3 regions of the Candidatus Enterococcus dunnyi genome follow, and region 2 is predicted to be linked to each of the others. Evidence: a T-box and tRNA genes for the amino acid it is inferred to sense, from the RefSeq annotation. Region 2 holds a T-box; the other regions hold tRNA genes.
The links. A T-box is a leader RNA that pairs with one kind of tRNA and senses whether it is charged. The one in region 2 lies ahead of argS (arginine--tRNA ligase), so its partner is inferred to be a tRNA-Arg.
Positions count from the first base shown of each region.

Region 1: it encodes a tRNA-Arg, which carries the amino acid that the T-box ahead of argS (arginine--tRNA ligase) is inferred to sense. The anticodon was not compared.
Region 3: it encodes a tRNA-Arg, which carries the amino acid that the T-box ahead of argS (arginine--tRNA ligase) is inferred to sense. The anticodon was not compared.

Region 1 is NZ_CP147246.1:1,076,507-1,084,247, forward strand. Features, by position in the region: gene A5889_RS05100 (GNAT family N-acetyltransferase) at 1-477, shown strand, start outside; gene rpoN (RNA polymerase factor sigma-54) at 841-2,166, opposite strand; tRNA gene A5889_RS05110 (tRNA-Arg) at 2,226-2,297, shown strand; gene A5889_RS05115 (tetratricopeptide repeat protein) at 2,881-3,855, opposite strand; gene A5889_RS05120 (hypothetical protein) at 3,986-4,276, opposite strand; gene A5889_RS05125 (ABC transporter ATP-binding protein) at 4,434-5,105, opposite strand; gene A5889_RS05130 (ABC transporter permease) at 5,110-6,201, opposite strand; gene A5889_RS05135 (TetR/AcrR family transcriptional regulator) at 6,340-6,921, opposite strand; gene A5889_RS05140 (C40 family peptidase) at 7,289-7,741, shown strand, end outside.
Region 2 is NZ_CP147246.1:534,539-542,279, reverse strand. Features, by position in the region: gene tsaB (tRNA (adenosine(37)-N6)-threonylcarbamoyltransferase complex dimerization subunit type 1 TsaB) at 218-937, shown strand; gene rimI (ribosomal protein S18-alanine N-acetyltransferase) at 921-1,469, shown strand; gene rimI (ribosomal protein S18-alanine N-acetyltransferase) at 1,474-1,938, shown strand; gene tsaD (tRNA (adenosine(37)-N6)-threonylcarbamoyltransferase complex transferase subunit TsaD) at 1,935-2,975, shown strand; T-box leader at 3,027-3,227, shown strand; gene argS (arginine--tRNA ligase) at 3,502-5,193, shown strand; gene A5889_RS02485 (Gfo/Idh/MocA family protein) at 5,270-6,223, opposite strand; gene A5889_RS02480 (hypothetical protein) at 6,423-6,944, shown strand; gene A5889_RS02475 (hypothetical protein) at 6,964-7,164, shown strand; gene A5889_RS02470 (glycoside hydrolase family 73 protein) at 7,247-7,741, shown strand, end outside.
Region 3 is NZ_CP147246.1:1,166,016-1,173,756, forward strand. Features, by position in the region: gene A5889_RS05480 (aminopeptidase) at 1-921, shown strand, start outside; gene A5889_RS05485 (Ig domain-containing protein) at 1,020-1,874, opposite strand; tRNA gene A5889_RS05490 (tRNA-Arg) at 2,117-2,190, opposite strand; gene A5889_RS05495 (GNAT family N-acetyltransferase) at 2,297-3,484, opposite strand; gene A5889_RS05500 (PTS sugar transporter subunit IIC) at 3,620-5,023, opposite strand; gene A5889_RS05505 (DUF3284 domain-containing protein) at 5,303-5,716, opposite strand; gene A5889_RS05510 (DUF3188 domain-containing protein) at 5,716-5,913, opposite strand; gene A5889_RS05515 (hypothetical protein) at 5,935-6,153, opposite strand; gene A5889_RS05520 (PTS sugar transporter subunit IIC) at 6,235-7,686, opposite strand.

The DNA of each region.
Region 1 (7,741 bases), 540 kb from region 2:
CTCACACTCAGTTTTTATGAAACAAGTGATCTACAATTATACAAACAGCTTTGTCAAGATATTCGTGTGATGCGATATATCACAGAAAAAGCCGAGACAGATAATGAAGCCGCAGAAAATTTTCAAAAAATCCTTGATTACAACGCTGCGCACAGTGATCACACTGGCTATTATAAAGTCTATGATCGATCCACTTATATCGGTTTTGCTAAATTATCTTGGGATAAAGAAAAGAAAATCGAAATCGGCTATATGCTTCTGCCTGAGTATTGGGGAATGGGCTATGCGCACCAGATCATTACCGATTTACTTACCAAAATCACGCATTCAGACAGACTTTCTAAAGCTACGGTTTATGCTATTATCGATCCAAATAATGGTGCATCAAAACACCTGCTCCAAAAACATCATTTTGACTCTGTTTGGCTGGGAATTGAAGAAGGGCTCCCTTCAGAGCATTTGATTTGGAAACCATGATTCCTAAATAAAAAAGAGGATGGAACGTAAGGATTCACCTCTGAGAAATAAGAGGGCTTTACCTCTACTTCCACCGTTTATTCGTTTTAAAAAGGGACTGGATCGTAACTCGCAGAGTTATGTTCCAGTCCCTTTAATTTTTAATAAATGGCGATACAAAAGCAGCTCCTTCTTATTGCTGTAAAACACAACGACGAATGTGCTGATGCTTTCTCGTCAAAAACACGTCGCAGATAAACAGTATTGCACAGTACCTACTTCATTTTGTTCCGATCTAATCAGCTAGCAAATCTCTCAGTATCAAAGATACTAAGGATTGAAGGACTTATTTTTCACAGTTAAATGCTTTTGTCTAAGCCTCTTCTATTTATCATACCTTTTTCTCTTAGAGGAGGCAGGAATACCCAGTGCTTCGCGGTATTTAGTCACTGTTCTTCGCGATATGTCAATGTCCTGCTCTTTTAACAAGTCGACGATCTTTTGATCTGACAGTGGTTTTGCTTTATTTTCATTATCTACAAGACGCTGTAATTGCCTTTTTACACTGCTCGTTGACGTCTCTTCTCCAGTGCTTTCATTGGCCAGACCATGAGAAAAAAAGGAACGTAATTCAAAAACACCAAAAGAGGTTTCCAGATATTTTCCATTTACTGCACGGCTGACCGTTGATTCATGAATATCAAGAGTCTCTGCGATTTCTCTGAGCGTCATTGGCACCAACGGGCGATCTTCATTGAAAAAGAAAGCCTGCTGACGTTCGACAATTTCTTTTCCTACTCTTAAAATCGTATCTCCCCGTTGAATAATTGTTTTTTCAAGCCATTCAAATTCATTTTTCTTTTCTTGAATGTATGCCTGGACTTCTTTATCTTCGACTGCCTGCATGCGTTCAAAATATGCCTGTTGAAACTGCAGTTTAGGTGCTCCCTTTTTATTAGAAAGTACCGTTATCTGTCTGTCCTTGGTTCTAATCGTCAAGTCAGGTCGAATATAAATTCCAGAGGTTGATTCAAAAATACTACCGGGTGATGGTGTCAAGGTTTGGATATAATCGAAAATTTTCTGAATATCAGACAAATCGACCTTAAATTTTTTAGCGATCGACGGCCATTTACGATTAGCTAGTTGATCGAACTCCTCTTCGATCACAATGTATGCTAAAGATGGCGCTGCATCATCCCGTTCAATTTGCAGCATCAAACATTCTTGCAAATTTCGTGCACCAACGCCTGCTGGGTCTAATTGCTGAATCAAGGTCAAGGCATCCAACATCTCAATAGCAGTAGCTCCCGTTTGTCGTGCTGCTTCCTCTAAATCAATGGTCAAATAACCATTTAAGTCAATAAATTCCACTAAAAACAATACTAACGTTCTCAAATAAGTATCTCGATAATTCAAATGAATCTGATCGATCAGGAATTCAAAAAGAGAGGTTTGATCGTCAGGAATTTGATTTAAGTAATTATACTCTTCATTTGTATAAGTTCGACTGCCAGAGTTCGTAAAATCACTATGGCTAGTATTCGCTTGTAAATCGATCAATGGATTTTCCAGAGACTTGGTTTCTATATAAGCGTTGAGTTCTTCTGAGTTATACTGTAGGATTTGGATCGACTGCTGCAATTGTTGGGTCATAGCAAGTTTTTGGACTTGCTTTTGCTGTTGGGACAAATGCTGTTCAAATTTCATTAATTTCGTCATCCCCCTTGTAATTTATTAAAATATCAGCTAAACTAATACTCGTGCTTGCGCCCTTAGTGTAGTGGATATCACGTAAGATTCCGGTTCTTGAGACGGGGGTTCGATTCCCTCAGGGCGCGTCTGCTCAACCAAGATTTTCTGCTACAAATAGCATTATAGCACAGTTTATTCTTAGATGGCGTCTCTTCTTTTCATCTTTTAGAATATGACTGTACCTAAGCATCATCATGAAGATGATGTTTTTTTTATCCCCTATAAATAATTCTACACTATTTTTCCCATTTTTTTCTCATATTTCTGATGAATATAGCCAAAATTTGATAAAACGTCCGTTTATTTTTATGTTATGATAAATCTTCAAAATATATTTGTTAGGGTAGGGGTTATATTGGGGAGGCTTCACACACGGTTATTCGTTCTTTCTCTTTTTTTAGTGTTCACAGAATTTATTATTCAGCGTTATTTTACTCAAAGCACCATTTTTGATACAGAATCAGTGTATTTAGTGATTACCTTTATTCAAGGTGGAATTTTTTTCCACTTTCTTCTTTCATTTTTATTACTGATCTACTTAAAATTAACTTCAAAAAAATAGGTGCTTTTTACCAAAAAAGGGCTGGGACATAACTCTACGAGTTACGACCCAGTCCTTTAAAAAATGAATAAAAGGTGGAAGCAGAAGTGTCCGACCTCGATATTTTATCACTGAACCATCGTTTCTAGATCTAAACGAATTTCATGTTGTATTTTTTGAATCTTTTTGATTTCTTCTTTTTCTTCTATGTGATATTTTTGACCCATCGATTGATTGTAAGAGATGATATAGCTTATCGCCCACAATCTGGGATTTTTGATGATTTGATCTGCCAGCGGGTATAATAATGTAAAGTGCAAACGAATTTCTTCAGTGATATCTACTAGTAAAATTGGAGCAACATTGATCAATTCTTTTTCTAAAAAGAGCAAGATTCTCTGATATGCTGCACAATCCAGTGGCGTTCCTACCGTTGCAGGAATAACTGTATAAGTTTGATCATCTCTCCACAAAAATTTTACTTCTTCTTTGACATGCAGTTTGACAAGTTCCTCTAAAATCCATGACCGAACTAAAATATGTACCCGTCCATCAAGTAATAAGTTTTTCCCAAGCCTAATAAAATCATCCTGAGGTAAATTCAGTGATTTTTTGATTACAGACAACTGCTCATAATAATCATATAAATTCAACTGATTTAGTTCTTTTTTTACTTCCGAGATCTTTACGGATTCAAATTGCTGATACTTCAACTCAACATGCTTAACCTTCTTTTTCAGAGAAATAAGTTTTCTCATCTCACCGCTTTGTTCCATCAAAATCCGCTCATTGATGATACTATGCGCTTGAAGGAATAGCTGATTCTTCGTCAGCACATGAATATAGATCTCTAGATAGTCCAGATATTCAAAATAGGACTCACGCATTTCCGAAACCACATACAAGGCTTTCTCATAGTTCTCTGTGTCCAAATACGTATTTGCCAAAACCAGATTCAAAGGGAAATCCTGTTTAATTGCATATGCTTTTTCAAAATAAGAGAGTGCTGCTTCTTTATTTCCGAGTTGGAGTGCTTCTTGCCCCATCTCAATATATCGTTCATAATTTTTTGGAAATGGAATTTTATTCGACAAAAATAACACCACCTTCCTAGTGCTCATTCTTCATGTAGCTATTTCTTTATGCCTAAATAATATCAAAAAATAAATACCATGTACATTTAAAACCAAATATCGTACTCTAAGACATTTATACATGAAAAAAACGGTGATTTTAATATAGATTTCGGATGATGATCGCTGTTTCTGCCGTTCCTTCAGCATTCATTCGTTCAGCTTTTTCAAGCAAAGAATAGCCCACATAAAATTCCTTTGTCAATTCATCCTGAACTTTGAATTCTACGACCTCTTCCACATGAAGTGCATTCGGCTCAACCTCTTGTACACTATCCCAGCCCGTATCGATAAATACCTTCGTATCATCAGTGACCGTTTTATTTGATTCTAGCTCTTCCACCAGTTTTTTCAACTGTGAAAATGTCATTACTTCAACTCTATTATCCATTATTTTACCTCGCTTTCAACTTTTGATTGACTATTTTTCCAAACAACTCCTGTTTTACTTCTCTCCCCCATCATAACCTAAAAACAAGTTTTATTATACTTAAAATTAAAAAGAAGGAAAATAAACATTTCGTTTACTTCCTTCTTTTAAACAATCCTTATTCTTTTGTCAGTTCACCATCTTCAATTCGGTAAACATTGTCGCTCCATTCGATCATCCTTGGATCATGAGTCACCATGATCGTGGCTTTCTTTTTCTCATGTGCTTCTTTCGCTAGAAGTTTAACAACTTCATACGCATGTTCTGTATCCAAACTTGCAGTTGGTTCATCAGCTAAAATCAAACTAGGCTCATTGAACAGTGCTCTGGCGATCGCAACACGTTGCCGTTCCCCGCCGGATAAATCTCTAGGAAATTTTTTCATCAGATCTGCAATGTCCAGTGAGGCCAATAACTCTTCGACACGAGCTTTTTCAGGCTTTTTCTTTTCAATTTTATCTACCAGCGTAAATTGCTTTTCCACAGTCAAAAATGGAATCAAATTGGATGCTTGTAAAATAAAACCGATCTCTTCAAAGCGCAATCTAGAACGTTTCTTTTCATTTAAATGGGTAAAATCTTTGCCATTGATTTGAATGGTTCCGGTACTTGGTGTTTGCAATCCGCCGGCAATCGTTAAAAAGGTGCTTTTACCAGAACCTGAAGGTCCAATAATGCTAACAAATTCCCCTGCCTCAACATTCAGATTGACTCCTTTTAATGCTTCTACTGCAGCATGACCTTTTCCAAAGGTTTTTCTAATATCATTCATCACTAAAATATCAGCCATTTTTTTATCCTCCTATCGCCTTCATCGGATCAACTTTCGTAACGGTTCGAATCGAAAAGACGCCGCCAAACACAGCGACAATTACTAATACTACACTGTATATGAGCAAGTTCATCGTATCTAATTCAAATGGCATTGCTGCAGGTAATATCAAATTGGTCAATAGCGTCAAGATCACACCAATTGCTACGCCGATCACACCCAAAATAAACGTTTGAGCAATGATCGATTGAATAATATAACCATTAGAAATCCCTTGTGCTTTCATCACACCGAACAAACTCGTTTTTTGAAGAGTCATCACATAAATAAAAATACCAATAATGGCTGCAGTAATGACAAACAGAAAATAGATCATTGCGTTCAAAGTCAAATTCTGTTCACTATAACCAGGCAATTTTTCAATAAAATCTTCCATTTTATATTTTGCCAAATGATCATCACTTGCGTGTAACTCGATTTTACTCGTAGGCGTTGATTTTACGACAATGCCATTGATCGGTGTCTGATCTCCCTCGATGATTCTGCCAAATTTGATTTCTTGCCATTGATCGATCGATGTATAGATCAATGGAACAATACTAAAGGTATTTTGTTTTGTTATTCCTACAACTTTTAATGGTTTGTCCAGTTTTCCTATTTTTACGGTATCGCCTAAGTGGATACCCTTATCTACTAAATTTTGTGGAACAATGATTTCCCCAGTCTTATCAAAATAGCGGCCTTCAGTCAATTCTGGCTTGATCGCACTTTTCTCAGTCACGCCAAAAAGAGAAATATTGATTTTGTCTGCTTCTTTATTTTGCCCTGTCTTATTCAACGCTCCAGCATATTGCCCTAAAGGCTCTTTGATTTTTGCATCTACCTGGTCAAGATCAGCGATTACTAAACTGGATGCATTTAAACTTTTATTTGCATCGTCCGATAAAATGATACTTGTAGCTCCCCAATTATCTACACCTTTTCTAACGCCTTGAGCCAATCCATTCGCTAATCCGGATAGCATAAAAGCGACATAGGCTACCAGCACAATGACTCCGACAACCAATGTGTAACGTAATTTGAAATACTTCATTTCTTCTAATCCTAAAAACATCCGATCCACCTCTTTTTTTATCACTTGATAAAAAATTAATTAAAAAAACAAACCAATTTTTTATCGGTTGATAAAAATATTATCATAAAAAAAGGAATAGCACAACTTTTTTATCACATGATAAAAAAATACTATTCCTTACGCAACAACTCCATGCAAGACCATCTGCATCAATTCAGTGATTTGCTCTGAGCGTTCATTCTCTGTTCTCAGTTGATGGACTGTTGAAAATAATAACGATAAGCTCATCAGATAAAATTGGGCTGCCTTTTGAGCAGAAACATGACTATTCAACGTTTCTTTACTTGTTTCAAAAACTTTTTGAAGTGGTTCTAAATAATACTCATTCAAAATATGAAACAATTGCTGTTTGTTCTCCGGCTCCATCTCTGCAGCGCTTTGATGGATAAAAGAAAAAATATCTCGATGGTATACATTCAACAATGCGTTAGTGCAATCGATCAATTGATTTTCAAGTGAATCATTCTTTTGAATGATTTGTTCGATCGCTGTTTTTAGCTGGCTGCCGATCTGCTTGTTGATCTCAACAAACAGAAGCTCCTTGGTTGAGAAGTGGTAGTAAAGAGCAGGTTGTGTGATATTCGCAGCTTTAGCAATATCACGAGTGGATGTATTTTTGTATCCGTTCGTTAAAAAAAGCTCTTTTGCCGTTTCTAGGATCGACTGATGTGTAACATCAAATACTGTTTCTTTTTTCATCCTCATCCCTCCATTTCATCCTGCTTTGACCCTTTTTTCTTTCTAAACTATTTTAAATCAATTTAAAGAAAAAAGATAGTAAGGAAAAACGAACCACTAAAACGGACTACCAAGCAGCCATCTTTGATTGTTTTTGTGACAGTCTACCATCAAATGATTTAAGCAGATTTGTTTTTGACATCTTAGAGCGGTTACATTACATAAAAGAAAAAAAGTGCAATAAAAGTGCATTTTTTGTAAAAAAAGCAACAAACATTTAACCTCCCTTTTACAGACTATTTTTCTAGAGTGTGTTTAAATACTAGTGGCCTTTGATTAGGCGAGTCATCAACTACATACGAAAACATCATGCTAAAGGAGAATTTTTTTGAAAAAAACCACTACCTTGACCAAATTATTCATTGCAGGCATAGCACTATCTACTAGCTTATTTCTTAGTGATCAAGCACAGGCAGAAACCCCTGACCAAAACAAAGCTGCCGCTGAAAAGCTTATTAGTGAATCCTCACAAAAATTGACACAATTAAAAGCAGTAAAGCTAAAATCTGTAGAACAAAAAACTGAAGCGGCGGATCAATTATCGTACATAGGAATGAAAATCCAAAAAACACAAACAGCTATTAAACAATTGCAAGATATCCAAACAATTGGATCAGTTACTGAATCTGCAACAGCAAAAACTACTGATGCTTTGACATTGGATTTTGCTTCTGTGACAGCTCCCAAAGAAGAGACTAATGATCCATTAGATGAAAAAAAAGAACGTCTAGCTGAATTAAACCAGCAACAAAAAGAATTGCAAACAGAGATCAGAGAGCTT
Region 2 (7,741 bases):
CTCGGAGCTAAACGCTTTTGTCTCAGCCTCATTAATTTCGAATAAACGGAAAAAAAAGCAACTTCTTCTTAATTTTTTTGGAGCTAAATGTTTTTGCCTCAGTCTACGTTTTCTTGTGCTTTTTATATTTATTTAGAAGAACACTTGGACTTTTTTACTGCTTCGAAAAAATATGCTACAATGAAACAACTACCTAATGAAAGAAAGGGATTTTTTTGTGCGTATTTTAGCAATAGATACCTCGAATCAGACATTATCTATCGCAGTTTGTGATGAGGAAAAAATTTTAGGACAATATACTATAACCGTGAAACGCAATCATAGTTTGACATTGATGCCAGCGATCACACAATTGATGAAAGATATTGGTTTGAAACCCAAAGAGCTTGATCGAATTGTCGTTGCGCAAGGTCCGGGTTCATATACGGGGTTGAGAATAGGTGTAACAACTGCCAAAACATTAGCATACACGCTGAATAAAGAATTAGTTGGAATTTCTAGTTTGAAAACGGTAGCGGCGAACTGTATTTCGGTCAAAGGTGTGATCGTTCCGTTGTTCGATGCTAGAAGAAATAATGTTTATACAGGAGCCTATGAATACATAAATGGTGAATTACAGACGATCATTGCAGATCAACATATTTCTTTAGAAGAGTGGTTGAAGCAATTGAAGGAGTTTGAACATATCTATTTTGTCGGTGAGGATGCTGTGAAATTTCAAGAACAAATAAAAGAAATCTTGCCGGATGCTGTGATCAATACGATTCCTCAATGGCAGACCCCAAACGCTTCCGTACTTGCTGGACTTGGAAGAACAGCAGAACCTTCAATGGATATTCATCATTTTTTACCGGATTATCTGAAACGAGTAGAAGCGGAAGAAAATTGGCTAAAAGAACATAAACCTGAAGGAGAAACATATGTTGAAAAGATTTAATCCTTTCAATAAGCTTGCAGGCTTACTTTTTAAAACTCGGCCTTATGAAGCAAAAACGATTCAGCTTTCTAATGAAGATTATTTCGTGCGGGCAATCAAATTTGAGGATATCAAGGATTTATTATCTATCGAAAGGGAAGTCTATGCCGGTGAAATGCCATGGACGAAAACCGCCTTTTTAATGGAGCTGCAGGCAACAGACCCTCATTTGTATTTGTTGATTCAAAAAGAAGGAAAAACGATCGGTTTTATTGGTTGTCGATTGTTTGGGAAAGATGCGCACATTACAAATGTCGCAGTTTCTACTGCCTATCAAGGAAAAGGGATCGGTAGTTTTTTGATCAAAGAAATTCAGCAGTTTTCTGTTTTGAATAAATGCGAAACGATTTCATTAGAAGTGAGGATCAGTAATAAGAATGCTCAAAGAGTCTATAGAAAATTAGGGTTTACATCAAGTACGATCAAGCAGGAGTACTATACTGAAAACAAAGAAGACGCCCTTGAAATGGTGTTGTCTTTAAAAGAAGAGTGATCAAATGTATTGTTTAAAAGAAGAGCTGCCGATCGAGTCTGCTGCTGAAAAGTTATGGCAATTATGTGAAAACGCGTATGAGCATGGTTCTCCGTGGTCATTGGAGCAATTCAGTGTTGATCTGCAGCAAGAAGTAATGGATTACCTTGTAAAGATCGAAGAAGACGAATGGCAGGGATTTATCAGTTACCAGCAAATTTTAGATGAGGTCGATATATCTCATATCGTTGTCCAAAAGAAGTTACAGGGAATGGGCGTAGGCAGTCAATTGTTGGATCAGGCTATTCAGCTTTTTAAAGAGCAGGGAATCAAGACTGTTTTTTTAGAAGTCCGAGCATCCAATTATGCGGCTCAGCAGTTATATCTGAAAAAAAAATTCGAGACGCTTAGTCGCCGAAAAAAATATTACACACGTCCAGTAGAAGATGGAATTGTAATGTGTTTAAAAATTAAGGAAGTGGAACAATGACTTTTTTTTATAAAGAAAGAAAACTGATCTTGGCAATCGAAAGCAGCTGTGATGAAACGAGTGTCGCAGTAATTGAGAATGGCGATCAAATTTTATCCAACATAGTTGCTTCTCAAGTGAAAAGTCATCGTCGATTTGGCGGTGTCGTGCCGGAAGTCGCGAGTCGTCATCATGTGGAGGAAATCACGCTGTGTATCGAAGACGCATTGATGGAAGCTGAGGTAGGACCGGCTGATTTAAGTGGAGTGGCAGTGACTTACGGACCTGGCCTTGTAGGCGCATTATTGATTGGAATTTCCGCTGCAAAGGCTTTTGCATGGGCTCATGATCTGCCGTTGATTCCAGTCAACCACATGTCTGGCCATATTTATGCGGCTCACTTTGTAGAGCCGTTACAATTTCCTTTGATGGCGTTACTCGTCAGCGGAGGGCACACAGAGCTAGTGTATATGAAAGAAACTGGCTCCTTTGAAATCATCGGTGAAACAAGAGATGATGCTGCTGGTGAAGCGTATGATAAAGTTGGACGGGTGTTAGGATTAAGTTATCCGAGCGGTAAGGAAATTGATACACTGGCTCATTTAGGGCAAGATACGTATCATTTTCCACGAGCGATGATGAAAGAGGATAATTATGACTTTAGTTTTAGCGGGTTAAAAAGCTCGTTTATCAACACTGTTCATAATGCACAACAACGGGAGGAAGCACTTAGTATCGAAAATCTGGCGGCTAGCTTTCAAGCGAGTGTGATCGACGTATTAGTTGACAAAACAATACGTGCTTGTAAAGAATATCCTGTGAAACAATTAGTTATGGCCGGCGGAGTTGCTGCAAATCAAGGATTAAGAGAACGATTAAGTCAGGAGATCGCTGATCAATTGCCAGAAACAACTTTTATTGTTCCTCCATTAAGACTATGTGGGGATAATGCTGCGATGATTGGTGCGGCAGCATTCGTCGAAGCAGAAAAAGGCCATTTAGCTGATGCTCATCTAAATGCAGAACCTAGTTTGAGCTTTAAAACGATCGGTCAATAATTAAGGACTAGGCATATTCGTAAAATTTTGCTATAATAAATCCAGTTTCATATTGATTCGTTGAAAAAGAGAGTACTTTATCTAAGGTCATCACAAGCGATTTCGGGACGGTGTAAGCCGAAAATGACAAGTAAAGGAAGCGCACTTTAGAGGATCTGCACAAGCAGACGGCTATCTACCGTTATTAGATTAAGTGGGTCTATCGTAGAATGGACAATTAGAGTGGTACCGCGGGAAATTCTCGTCTCTGGTGTTTTTAAACACCAGGGACTTTTTGTTTTGAAACACTGCGATTGGCAAAGCCAGAGCAGATGTTGAAAAGTAGTTGGCGATGAATGGAGCGAAGTATCAAAGCGAAGGAAACACCGCAATTGATGAAACTTGCATATCTGTTGAGAAGTTTTCAGTAGTCAAAGAAAGCCATATTCTTAAGTAAAAAGTAACGATGAGTAAGAATAAAGGAAACATTAACTGTGCGAGCGCAAATGAACTAAAAATGAATAACCTAATATATAGGAGGAGAAAGATGAATAACAAAGAAATCGTAGCAAAAGCTATTTATGCAGTAGTGAAAGATGATCTATCTTTAGAGACAGTCACACAATTATTAGAAAATCCTAAGTCAGTTGACCATGGCGATGTGGCTTTTCCAGCTTTTTCATTAGCAAAAGTCTACCGTAAAGCACCACAACAAATTGCTGCAGATTTAGCCGAAAAAATCGAAGGTTCAGATTTTGAAAAAATTGAAGTGGTTGGCCCTTATTTAAACTTTTTCATGAATAAAAAGATGGTCAGTCATGCAGTGATCACTCAGATTGCCAAAGAAAAAGGTCATTATGGGGATAGTTCTATTGGGGGAAAGGGCAGTGTACCGATCGATATGTCATCGCCGAACATTGCAAAACCAATTTCAATGGGGCATTTACGTTCAACAGTCATTGGTAATTCAATTGCCTTTATTCTCGAAAAAATCGGTTATTCGCCTGTTCGTATCAATCATTTGGGCGATTGGGGCACTCAATTTGGAAAGCTGATCGTTGCTTATAAAAAATGGGGCTCAGAAGAAGGCGTCAAAAATGCGCCAATTACAGAATTACTACGTCTATATGTGCAATTTCATGAAGAGGCGGAAACACAACCTGAATTGGAAGAAGAAGCACGTGCGTGGTTCAAAAAACTTGAAGAAGGGGACCAAGAAGCTACTGATTTATGGCAATGGTTCCGTACAGAGTCACTAAAAGAGTTTGATAAAATCTATGGTATGCTTGAAGTGTCGTTTGATTCTTATAATGGGGAAGCCTTTTATAATGATAAGATGGCTGAAATCGTTACAATGCTGGAAGAAAAGCATCTACTGCAAGAAAATCAAGGTGCTGAAATCGTTGACCTATCTGCGTATGACTTAAACCCTGCGTTGATCAAAAAATCAGACGGGGCAACACTATATATCACCCGTGATTTAGCTGCAGCAGTTTATCGTAAACGGACGTATGATTTTGCTAAAGCAATTTATGTCGTTGGTAACGAGCAGTCAAATCACTTCAAACAGCTAAAAGCTGTGTTGAAAGAATTAGGTTTTGAGTGGTCGGATGATATGCATCACGTACCATTTGGATTGATTACACAAGGCGGTAAGAAGTTATCTACGCGTAAAGGGAAAATCGTTCTTCTAGAAGAAGTCTTGAATGAAGCAGTTTCGCTAGCGAATAAGCAAATCATGGAAAAAAATCCTGACTTGCCAAATCGCGAAGAGGTAGCAAGACAAGTAGGGATCGGTTCAGTGATTTTCCATGATTTGAAAAATGATCGTTTGAACAATTTTGATTTCGTACTAGAGGAAGTTGTGCGTTTCGAAGGTGAAACAGGACCATATGTTCAATACACTCACGCTCGCGCAATGAGTATTTTAAGAAAAGCGGATTTCACGATCGATGAAACAAAAGAATACGCTTTGAACGATAAAGAAAGCTGGGAAGTAGTAAAATTACTTCAAAAATTCCCAGATGTCGTTTTGCAAGCTGCTGACAAATATGAGCCTTCAGTGATTGCAAAACATGCGATCCAAGTTGCTCAAGCGTTCAATAAGTATTATGCCCATGTGAAAATTTTAGCTGATGATGCTGAGAGAGAATCACGTTTGGCTTTAGTTTATGCAATGGCTACGATCATCAAGGAAGATTTACGTTTATTAGGTCTTCATGCACCAAATGAAATGTAATAATTAAAAAGAAAAAAGCAGTTAGTCCCTGTTTATTTAGGGTCAACTGCTTTTTTGATTTTTACACTATTTTTGATTACTTTTGCCATTCTTGCTGCATTTGATCTAATAGATCGATCACGTCTTTTGTCAAGAATAGAGAACGATTTGACAAGGTTCCTTCGATCATTTGGATCATATTGTCGATTTCATAATTCAGTGCTTGAAAACTATCACCAGAGACGACCGTTTCAACTGTGCCGTCGTTGAAGAAAATTTTTGCTTCATCTGCTCGAGGATAGTCGTTGATCACCAAATAGGCATTTTCAAAAGCCACAACTCCTTGTTTGGGCATCTTTGCCTGAAAACTTAGTGAAACAGTGGCTATTTCTTGTGCATCATTTTGTAAAATAGTAGCCGATTGTTCATCTACTCCTGTAGAGAAAGGCTGCATCACAGAAGCGACTACTTTAGGCTGTGCACTCAAGAACCAACGGGCGAAAGAAACAGCATACGTTCCAATATCCAAAAGAGCACCGCCAGCTAATTCGGGATTAAAAAAGCGGTTGGTTGGATCGGGCTCTTTGTAACTGCCAAAAGGCGCCTGAATCATTTTTAGCTTGCCGAAACGACCAGAATCGATTTGGCTTTTTAGCTCATGATATAAAGGCATATTAAAAATCGTCATAGCTTCAGCTAAAATTAGATTCTTTTCTTCAGCTAGTTTCATCGCTTTAGTTAGTTCAGCGCTATTCATAGTGATCGCTTTTTCGCAAAGAACATGCTTCCCTGCGTGCAGAGCTTTCAAGATGTGGTCGATATGTTGTCTGTTTGGTACTGCAACGTAGATGATATCGATAGAATCATCTGACAATAGTTCCTCGTATGAGCCATATGCAGTAGGGATATTATGCTGTTTAGCAAATTCCTCTGCCTTACTCAATGTACGTGAAGCAACTGCATGTATGCTGCTGTGTTTATGCTGAAATGTTTCTGTAAAGCTTGTTGCAATATCACCAAGTCCGATGATGCCCCAATTATAATTTGCCATTGTTTGTTCCTCCTAATTAAAAGATCATTTCTATTATACATGAGAAGTATGAAATCGTGGTTAAATTTAAGCAAATGGAAGTTAACGTAAAAATTATTAGAGAAAAAGGTGAATGTTTCTTAAAAAAACGAAAATAAGTGGAGCAAAGAGATGCTTTTTTTTGATATTTTCAGTAAAATAAAGAAAGGAGGCGAAAGTCATGCACCAAATGTATATAGATATTCTTATCGATGCAATTATAGAAGAGTTTGAAACAGAAGAGACGTTTTATACCGACTATCTCCAAACGTCGAAAGAAAACTGGGAGAACTGGAAAAAAGGTCATACCAGCTTGACTAATGAAGAAATGCAAAAGGTGAAAAATCTTTTTACTGATTACGAGTGGATGCTGACACAAAAAGTGCTGCGCCAAACCATTCTTTTTCCAGAAAAAAGGAATATCGCTGTGTCTGAATATAAGCGATTAAAAACCTTGATCGCCAAAAAATGGCTGCAGTCTGGAGCAGGAGTGGCTGAATTGATCCCTTCAAAAAACAAGGCCGAACATGTAGAGCAAGCATATATCGATTTGAAAGTTACAGTTTCGTATGGTGAATGGGGCTTTGATGATATCGTTACGTTTCGCTTGCCGGCCACTTTACAAGGTCAGCTGGAAGGATCGAAAGTAGAGCTATTAGATTGGGTAAATGAAAATTTAATGGGAACTTACGTTGGTGAATAAGTAAGTGAGGAGTTTTTTTGTGAAACAAATTTTAGGCATATTATCCGTCATTATAATGTTAGGTGCTGTGATCTATGTATTTTTTGGACATGATACAGCAAAAGACAAGACAAAAAACACAACTGAAACAACAACAGAAGTAAGCCAAACGACCATGACGACAACATCTAAGGAACCAACGAAAACTTCGACAACCATGACTACGACAGCTGTAGATTGATTGTAATGAAAAAAACTGATATAATCAGTCAGCCATTGTCCGTTTTTTTTACGGAATGAATACACGATAAAGTAGGGAATGTATGAATAGTCAAAGGTATAAAAAGAAAAGAAGACAATCAAACTTACCGGCATTATTTGCGGGACTATTGATTGTTGGGGTTGCATTTATCTTTTCCATCAATGTGTTATCAGATAGTTCTAAAACTGAAGAAAATACGGCACAGAAAAATGAACAGGTGTCAAAAGAAGAGTTTATCGATAGAATCAGCCCGCACGCACAAGAGTTGCAGTCTTCTTATGGCGTTTTACCTAGTATTATTATTGGACAAGGAATCTTAGAGTCAAACTGGGGGCAAAGCACGCTTGCCTCTAAATATAATAATTTATTTGGAATCAAAGCGTATGGTGATCAGAAAAAAGTGAATCTTGAAACGAAGGAATACATCAATGAAGAGTGGATCGTGATTCAAGGTGATTTCAGAGTTTATGATACTTGGGAAGAATCAATGGATGACCATACTCGATTGTTTGTCAATGGTGTCACTTGGAATCCTCGTCTATATGAAAATGTGTTG
Region 3 (7,741 bases), 630 kb from region 2:
GATCCTGATGCTTTATCCGGTGTGGATACTGATCGTGTCGCTTCTTTCCAAGCAGCCTCAGGTAAAGCTTTGATGAATTTAAGAAAAGCAACACAAGCAAATAAAGTCAGCTGGAGTGTTGTCGCAGCTGCTGGTAAAGAATGGGCAGCGAAGGTTTTCCCTGATTTAGCAGATAGTGAACAACAAGTCGATGCTCTTTGGAATGAAATATTCAAAACAACTCGCGTATATGAAGAAGATCCAGTAGCAGCTTGGCACGCACATGACGTGAAGTTAGCAACAAAAGCAGCCGAATTGAATGAAGAACAATTTGATGCACTGCATTATACAGCCCCTGGCACAGATTTAGTGATTGGACTTCCTAAAAATCATTTATGGGAAGGCGCAGGCAGTGACAATGTCCGTGGAGAAAAATTCATGGCAAATATGCCAACAGAAGAAGTCTTTACTGCTCCTGATTGTCGCCGTGTGGACGGCGTTGTTTCTAGTACCAAACCATTAAGTTATGCCGGAACGACTATTTCCGGAATGACATTTACGTTCAAAGCTGGTAAGGTCACTGATTTTTCTGCTGAACAAGGCCAAGAGGTTTTAGAAACATTGCTCGACACAGATGAAGGTGCTCGTCAGTTAGGCGAAGTCGCTTTAGTTCCTGATCCGTCTCCTATTTCTCAATCTGGTATTACTTTTTATAATACTTTGTTTGACGAAAATGCTTCAAACCATTTAGCTTTTGGTTCTGCCTATGCTTTTAGCGTTAAAGGGGGTACTGAAATGACTGAAGAGGAATTAGAAACGGTAGGACTAAATCGCAGTCAAACCCACGTTGATTTTATGATTGGTTCGGATCAAATGAACATTGATGGTATTCGCACAGATGGTACAAGAGTTCCTATTTTCCGTAATGGAGATTGGGCATAAGAATTCATTTAACTCTTAATAAAGAAATGAATTCTACGAACAAATAGATACTAAAAAAACCTGTGAAGCGAATGTACGCTTTACAGGTTTTCTTTATATTAATACGGGAAGTAAAAGTCTACTGTGTAACCAATTGTTTTCAGGCCTTGTCTAATTTGATAAATATCACAAGAAACAGCTTTACGATTTTTATCATTCAATACTGATAATGCAAATGCTTCAACTGATTTAGTATCTTTAAATAGTTTTAATCCATTTTTCAAATATGAATTTGGCACACCTAATTTTTTGGGATCCAACTCACCAGCATATTTTTTATTTTCTCTATAAGACGTTTTCGCTGATGTATTGATCGTTACATAATTTTTCTTAGGTACTAGTTTGACTTCGATCGCTTCTAAGCGATAAGAATATCTTGATGTTCCAGCGGGAAGTCCACCTTTTTCCCAGCCCATCCAGCCAAATTCTTGTGCATGGACACGGTAAAATACATCATATACTTGCGCTAATTGACCTGTCAATTTGATTTGAATCGCTTCTAAACGTTTCTTTTGACCAGATGTCCCTGAGGTTTGACCATTCTTTTTCCAAGCTTGCCAGCCAATATCTTGTACATGAGTACGATATTGGATATCACCTGTATAACCAGAATTGACTTTCAATTGAATGGCTTCTAAACGTTTTTTCTGTCCTGACGTTCCAGAAACCTGTGCATTCTTCTTCCAACCTTGCCAGCCAATATCTTGCACATGAGTGCGATAAGTTACTTCCGGCGCTGCAGCAGCACGTGAAATAGCTGGTGCCGCATCTGGCTCTACAGAGTCCGATAAAACGCTCTCACTTTCAAAATTACCATAGGGTGTAATAGTGACTTCTTCTTCGGCATGGGCAGCAGTTGTACCAAAAATAGCAGCTCCAACTAAACCTAACAACAATAAACGAACCTTTTTCATTTTCTCACATTCCTTTCTTTGTAACATCATAATTATATAATAGTTACTCATTAGATTACAATAGTCATTCGAAAGAAATACATCAATTTTCTGCATTATTTTTATGCATAATGATAACTAACCTAAAAAAATAAGCATGTATTCAACATGCAAATCCATCTTTTACACACTTATTTCTTCATCTGTCATACTAGCAGCCTTCGCCAAGCTATTGATTTTAACCATTATCCATGATCATTGAACGTCCCCGACACGATTTGAACGTGCGACCTATTGCTTAGGAGGCAATTGCTCTATCCAGCTGAGCTACGGGAACTCAGGAGATGTTTTCATCTTTCAATGAAAACATCTGTTTTTATTTTAAAAGTCTTTTCAATTGATGTCAACAGGAATAATGCTCTATCTTTTTGAGTATAGATTTTTTAAAAATACTCTTCTAAAACAGGTTTTCCTTTTACCAGCCGGTCACCCAATTCCTCTAGCAGCTTACTTTCTCCATGTATTCTTTCATAAAAGAGCAATTCACTACTTGTGCAATACCCCATAAACAATTGCGTCCACGCTTGGATCGTTCCATTGATCACCCTTGAAGAGTCTATTTTTTCAGAGCATTTCTCTACTGTCCCCTGTCCAGCTTCATTGATGCTCAGCCTCCACGTTCCTTCATTCCAAGGAGCGTAAAAATCCACTACTTCAAAATAATACGTCTCTTTTTTTCCAGGCGCAAAAGGATATCGATGCAAGAAAGCTTCGATCGAGACGATTCTCCCCATCATAAAAGGTGTCAGCTTCATATCAACGAGAGGAGCCGGCATCAAATGACTTAAATCATGGCCCGTATGTCCTGTTTCAAAATAGAATTCTTGTGAAGAGCCATTGTGCGAACCGATAAAGCCCACAAGCGCCTGAAATGCTTGGTTAGACAAATAGCCCCATTCCTTGATAGTGAAACGCGCTGCACTGGATCGATAAATTAAATAGCCCGTTACATTCCCCTCCTCGTCTTCGTAAATGGCAAATGAATTCTTTTCATCGGAACCCAAGCTATAATCCAGCCACCAATTTTCCCGAATCATTCCACCCCGCTGATTTTTCTCTAAACCAGCATAAATTGTTTGACAAATCGGCTTGATTTCTTCAAAATTTACACGCTTCATCTTTCCTGAACCGACTTTTACATGCGGCCAATCTGCCGCCTTGATAGTATAGCTAATTTGCTCAAATAGCTGTTCAAAACCATATTTACGATAAAAAGGATAAGAAAATGGTGCTAGGTAAGCCAAAGAAGCCTCCTGCTCTGCCAAATCCTCCAATAGTTTTGACATGATCGCTGAAATACTGCCTTGGCCACGATATTCAGGATAAGACGAAACACAGCCGATACCAGCCATTTTATGAACTGTTCCATGAAAATCCACAGTGAATGGTGTAGAAATCACCTGACTCATCAAGACATTTTCTGAAAAGCAGCCATAGTTTTGCGAATGTTCTACAATTTGTTTAAAATGTTCCTTACGTTTTTCTGTTTTTTCTGAATTAAATGCATATGCAGCCAAATCAAACATTTCATTCAATTCTTTGATCCCCATCTGACGGATCGCTTTTTTCATATCATTTCACCCCAATTAAAGTAAACTTCATTTTCATTGTACTCTAAGTTAAAACTAGGCACCAGAAAAAAAGAAAATAGATGTGAAACAAAACGGATCACCCGTTTTGCCTCACATCCACTAGTTTAATTCTTGTTATTCCTCTGGTTCGCCTAAATTTGGATCCATTTTATTTGCTGCAAGAACAAACGGCGCCCAAATGACAAATGCGACAGCTAAATTGACCACTGTTAGAACAATTGCGCGCCAGTCTCCTGCAGTTGCCAGGAAACCGCTGATGATCGTTGGCATCACCCAGATCACATTCACAACAACAGGATTGACTAAGCCGGCCATCGTAGCAAAGTAAGCGATCGTAGCCGTTGCTAATGGAGCTAAGATAAATGGAATCAGCATGATCGGATTCAACACGACCGGCATCCCAAACATCACCGGCTCATTGATGTTGAACAAGCCTGGGCCCACACCAAGTTTTCCGACCGTTTTGTAGTCTGCACGTTTAGATAGAAGTAAAATCGAAATGATCAAGACCAGCGTAACACCAGCTCCACCCGGCCAAACAAACGCTTCAAATGAACCAGCAACCCATTTATAAGGAATTTCTTGTCCTTGCTGATACGCATTAGTATTGTCGACCATCGCTACCCCATAAATCGATTGTAAAACAGGAGACATGATATTTGTTCCATGTAAACCAAAGAACCATAGTACATGGACAAGCAATACGATCAAGAAAACTGCTCCATATCCTTGAGAAAGTCCGATCAATGGCGTCTGAATCGATTCAGAGATCCAGTCGATCAACAATTTTCCAGTGATTTTCTCAAAGATATGATAGATCATCGCTGATACATACAAAGCAAAGACGCCTGGAATGATTGCTGCAAATGCTTTTGATACTGCCGGCGGCACTGAATCAGGCATTTTGATAATAATATTTTTCTTCATTAACTTCGCAAAAATAATAACAGAAATAAACCCAAAAATCATTGCTGTAAATAAGCCTGTTCCACCCATATATTTACCAAAAGGGAAATAACCCCAAGCACCAGCTTCAATAGCTGATACACCGTCAACCGTATTGACTGTCGCTCCAGCATCCGTAAAAAGCTGAGTGATATTTTTTGGTAATTTCTCAGCTAAAGTAACGGTCGTTGTCGCACTTTGCGGTAATCCGATGAAAAATGCTGCTAGCGAAACTAACATTCCTGATAACACATCGACATCGTATGCTCTTGCAACATTACATCCCAATGAAGCCGCAAAAACAACTGCCATAATCGCTAACGTGCCTGTCCAAACTAATCCGTTGACTGCAATCACCGGCGTAAAGAATGTTGTAATTCCATTTCCTTCGCCCAAATACGTATTAGGAAAATCCCGCATAAACGCATTTAGCAACACTGCAATTGCCCCTGCCATCGTTACAGGCATCATCCCAATAAAGGCATCTCTTAGCGCAACTAAATGCTTCTGCGAGCCAATCTTCGCAGCTACCGGCAAGATGTACCTTTCCATCCAAGCTGTTAATCCATTCATTCTTTTCTTCCTCCTAAACATTATTTATTTAAAAAGTTTACACTTTTTAAAACAACTCCCCAAACAGTGACACATACAGCTAAAAAAAGATTGCATCATTATAACTTTACATTCTTATAACAAGCAAGTAGTATGCCAAAGTGATCTAGACCAAAAAGTCGTTGTTTCCGCGGTTCACGATAAAGCGCTTTCTTTACACACTGTGTAAATATAAACGCACAGTGTATTTTGTGTGTAAAAAATGAGCAAAAAAAAAGAGCGTCTCTATGACACTCTTACTCAATATGATTGTTCCATCATTTTTAACATTTTATTGAACTGACGCTTTTTAAAGAACATCATGATCGTTCCAACTGCTGCATCATTGATTTTTTGTAAAAACCCATAGGATTCCATTTTCTCAACATAATGAATCTCACAAGATTTGTCATCCAGCGGCTTGATATCATATTGAACTAAAAAGTCATTTTTGGTTGTAGACGTTCTAAAATGGTAAGCTGTATTTTCAACTACTTTTTCGACTTTGATACGTGCCCGGCTATTCTTTGAGAATTGTTTGACATATTCAAAATTGTTTAGTTGTTTTCTTGTTAGGCTTTTACCAGTATGTTTGCGTACGTCAAACAAAACAGAATCCATGACTTGGCCATAAAAAACAGATGCTGGAATATTTAATGTCTTTACGATTTCCATTATCGTTTCACCTCGTTGTTCTCTTTCTTATTTTGCTCTTCTTTCTTTTTTCCTTTAAAGAAAAAATATCCTCCGACTGCGACTAAGAAAATTCCTGTCGTCATACTTAACAAATCATACTTCATTGATGCAGGATTTAGCGCATATAAGATGATCAATGATCCAATACTGCATACAAATAAGCCATTTCTTACCATTTTACATCCATCCAATCTTTTTTAAACTGCTGCTGCTTGGAAGTATAAGACACTGCCCCAAGGTTGCGCTTTGATCAATTCTTTCGCTTTCTTAGCTGCTTCTTCTTTGTCTCCAGTTACTTCAAATACTAATTTGATCCCTTGTTTTTGACTAAACTTATACGTGAAGTCTCCACCATCATAGCTTTCTAATAATGCTTTGATTTCTTCTTGCTGCATTGCACTTGCGATTGTAATCATTTTAACCTCTCCCTTTTAAACAATGAAGCAGCTGCTTTCACTTTTATTAAGTGAAAGCAACATGCTATTTAATTTTTCTTCTTACAGATCTGTTGGTTCCATCTTATTCGCTGCAATAACGAATGGTGTCCAGATCAAGAATGTTACGACCATACACACAAGGGTAACTACTGGTGCACGCCAGTCTGCTCCTGTTGCTAAGAATGAAAGCAATAGCGGCGGTACAACCCATGTTACTTGTTGTGATACTGGTGCTACTAAACCAAAGTATGTTGCTAACCAACCGATTGTAGTTGCTACTACTGGTGCAACCAAGAATGGTACAAACATGATCGCATTCAATACGATCGGTAAACCAAACATGATCGGTTCGTTGATATTGAAGATACCAGGTCCTAATGACAATTTACCTACAGTTAAGTAGTCCGCACGTTTAGAGAATAACAGGATCGCAATGATCAGAACGATCGTACCACCTGAACCTCCAAACCATGCAAATGCGTCAAATGAACCACGTACCCACATATATGCTTTTCCATCATCAATGGCTTTCAAGACAGCTGGTGTACCAGTTAAGCCTTTGTAGCCTTTTTGGAAAATATCGATATTGATCAATTGTGCTTGTCCCCAGATACCTTCTAATACTGGTGCCAATACGTTTGGCCCATGGATACCGAAGAACCAGAAAATTTGTACAAAGATCGTAACGATCAATACTGCACCGATCCCTTGAGATAAGCCCAAGAACGGTTCTGCAATATATTTTTGAACTAGATCGATGATCAATTGTCCATCTGTTAATTTACCTACGACAAAGTTAATAATTGCGATAACATATAATGCGATCGTTGCTGGTAAAATCGCAGCAAACGCTTTTGATACTGCCGGCGGTACTGAATCAGGCATTTTGATCGTGATATTCGCCAACATTAGTTTACAGAAAATGATAACAGAGATTGCACCCATGATCATTACTGTGAAGTATGCATTTCCATTTAAGTGATCAAGTTTCAACCAACCCCAGCCGCCTGCTGTTAAGCCTTCTGCTGTTGCTGACCAACCTGTATCGGCTGTTCCAGCATTGATCGTGTTCATCAATTCTTTAGGAACCGCTGTTTCTAATGTATTAGAATAAGCAAAGGCAATCCCTTGAATCAATGTAGCTAAACCAACGATACCTCCAGCTAAGTCATTTACTTTGTATGCTCTAGCTAAATTATAGCCCCAAGAAAAGGCAAAAATCAAACCGGCAATCGCCAAAGTCCCATTCCAAACAAATCCATTGATCCCAATAATGACGTTAATAACTGCGAAGAATCCTTTATCTGCAGCAAGATTCGCTGCATAGTCTGAGAAGAATTGCTGCGGCAGGTCACGAATGATCGCGTTGATCATTACGGCGATCGAGCCGGCCATTGTTGCTGGCATTGTACCGATAAAAGCATCACGTAACGCAACTAAGTGTTTTTGTGCACCGATTTTACCAGCTACCGGCAGAATGTACTTCTCCATCCAGGCTGTTAATCCATCCATTTTTTGTTCCTCCTATAAATAATATTTATTTAAAGAGTAAGCTACTCTTCAAACC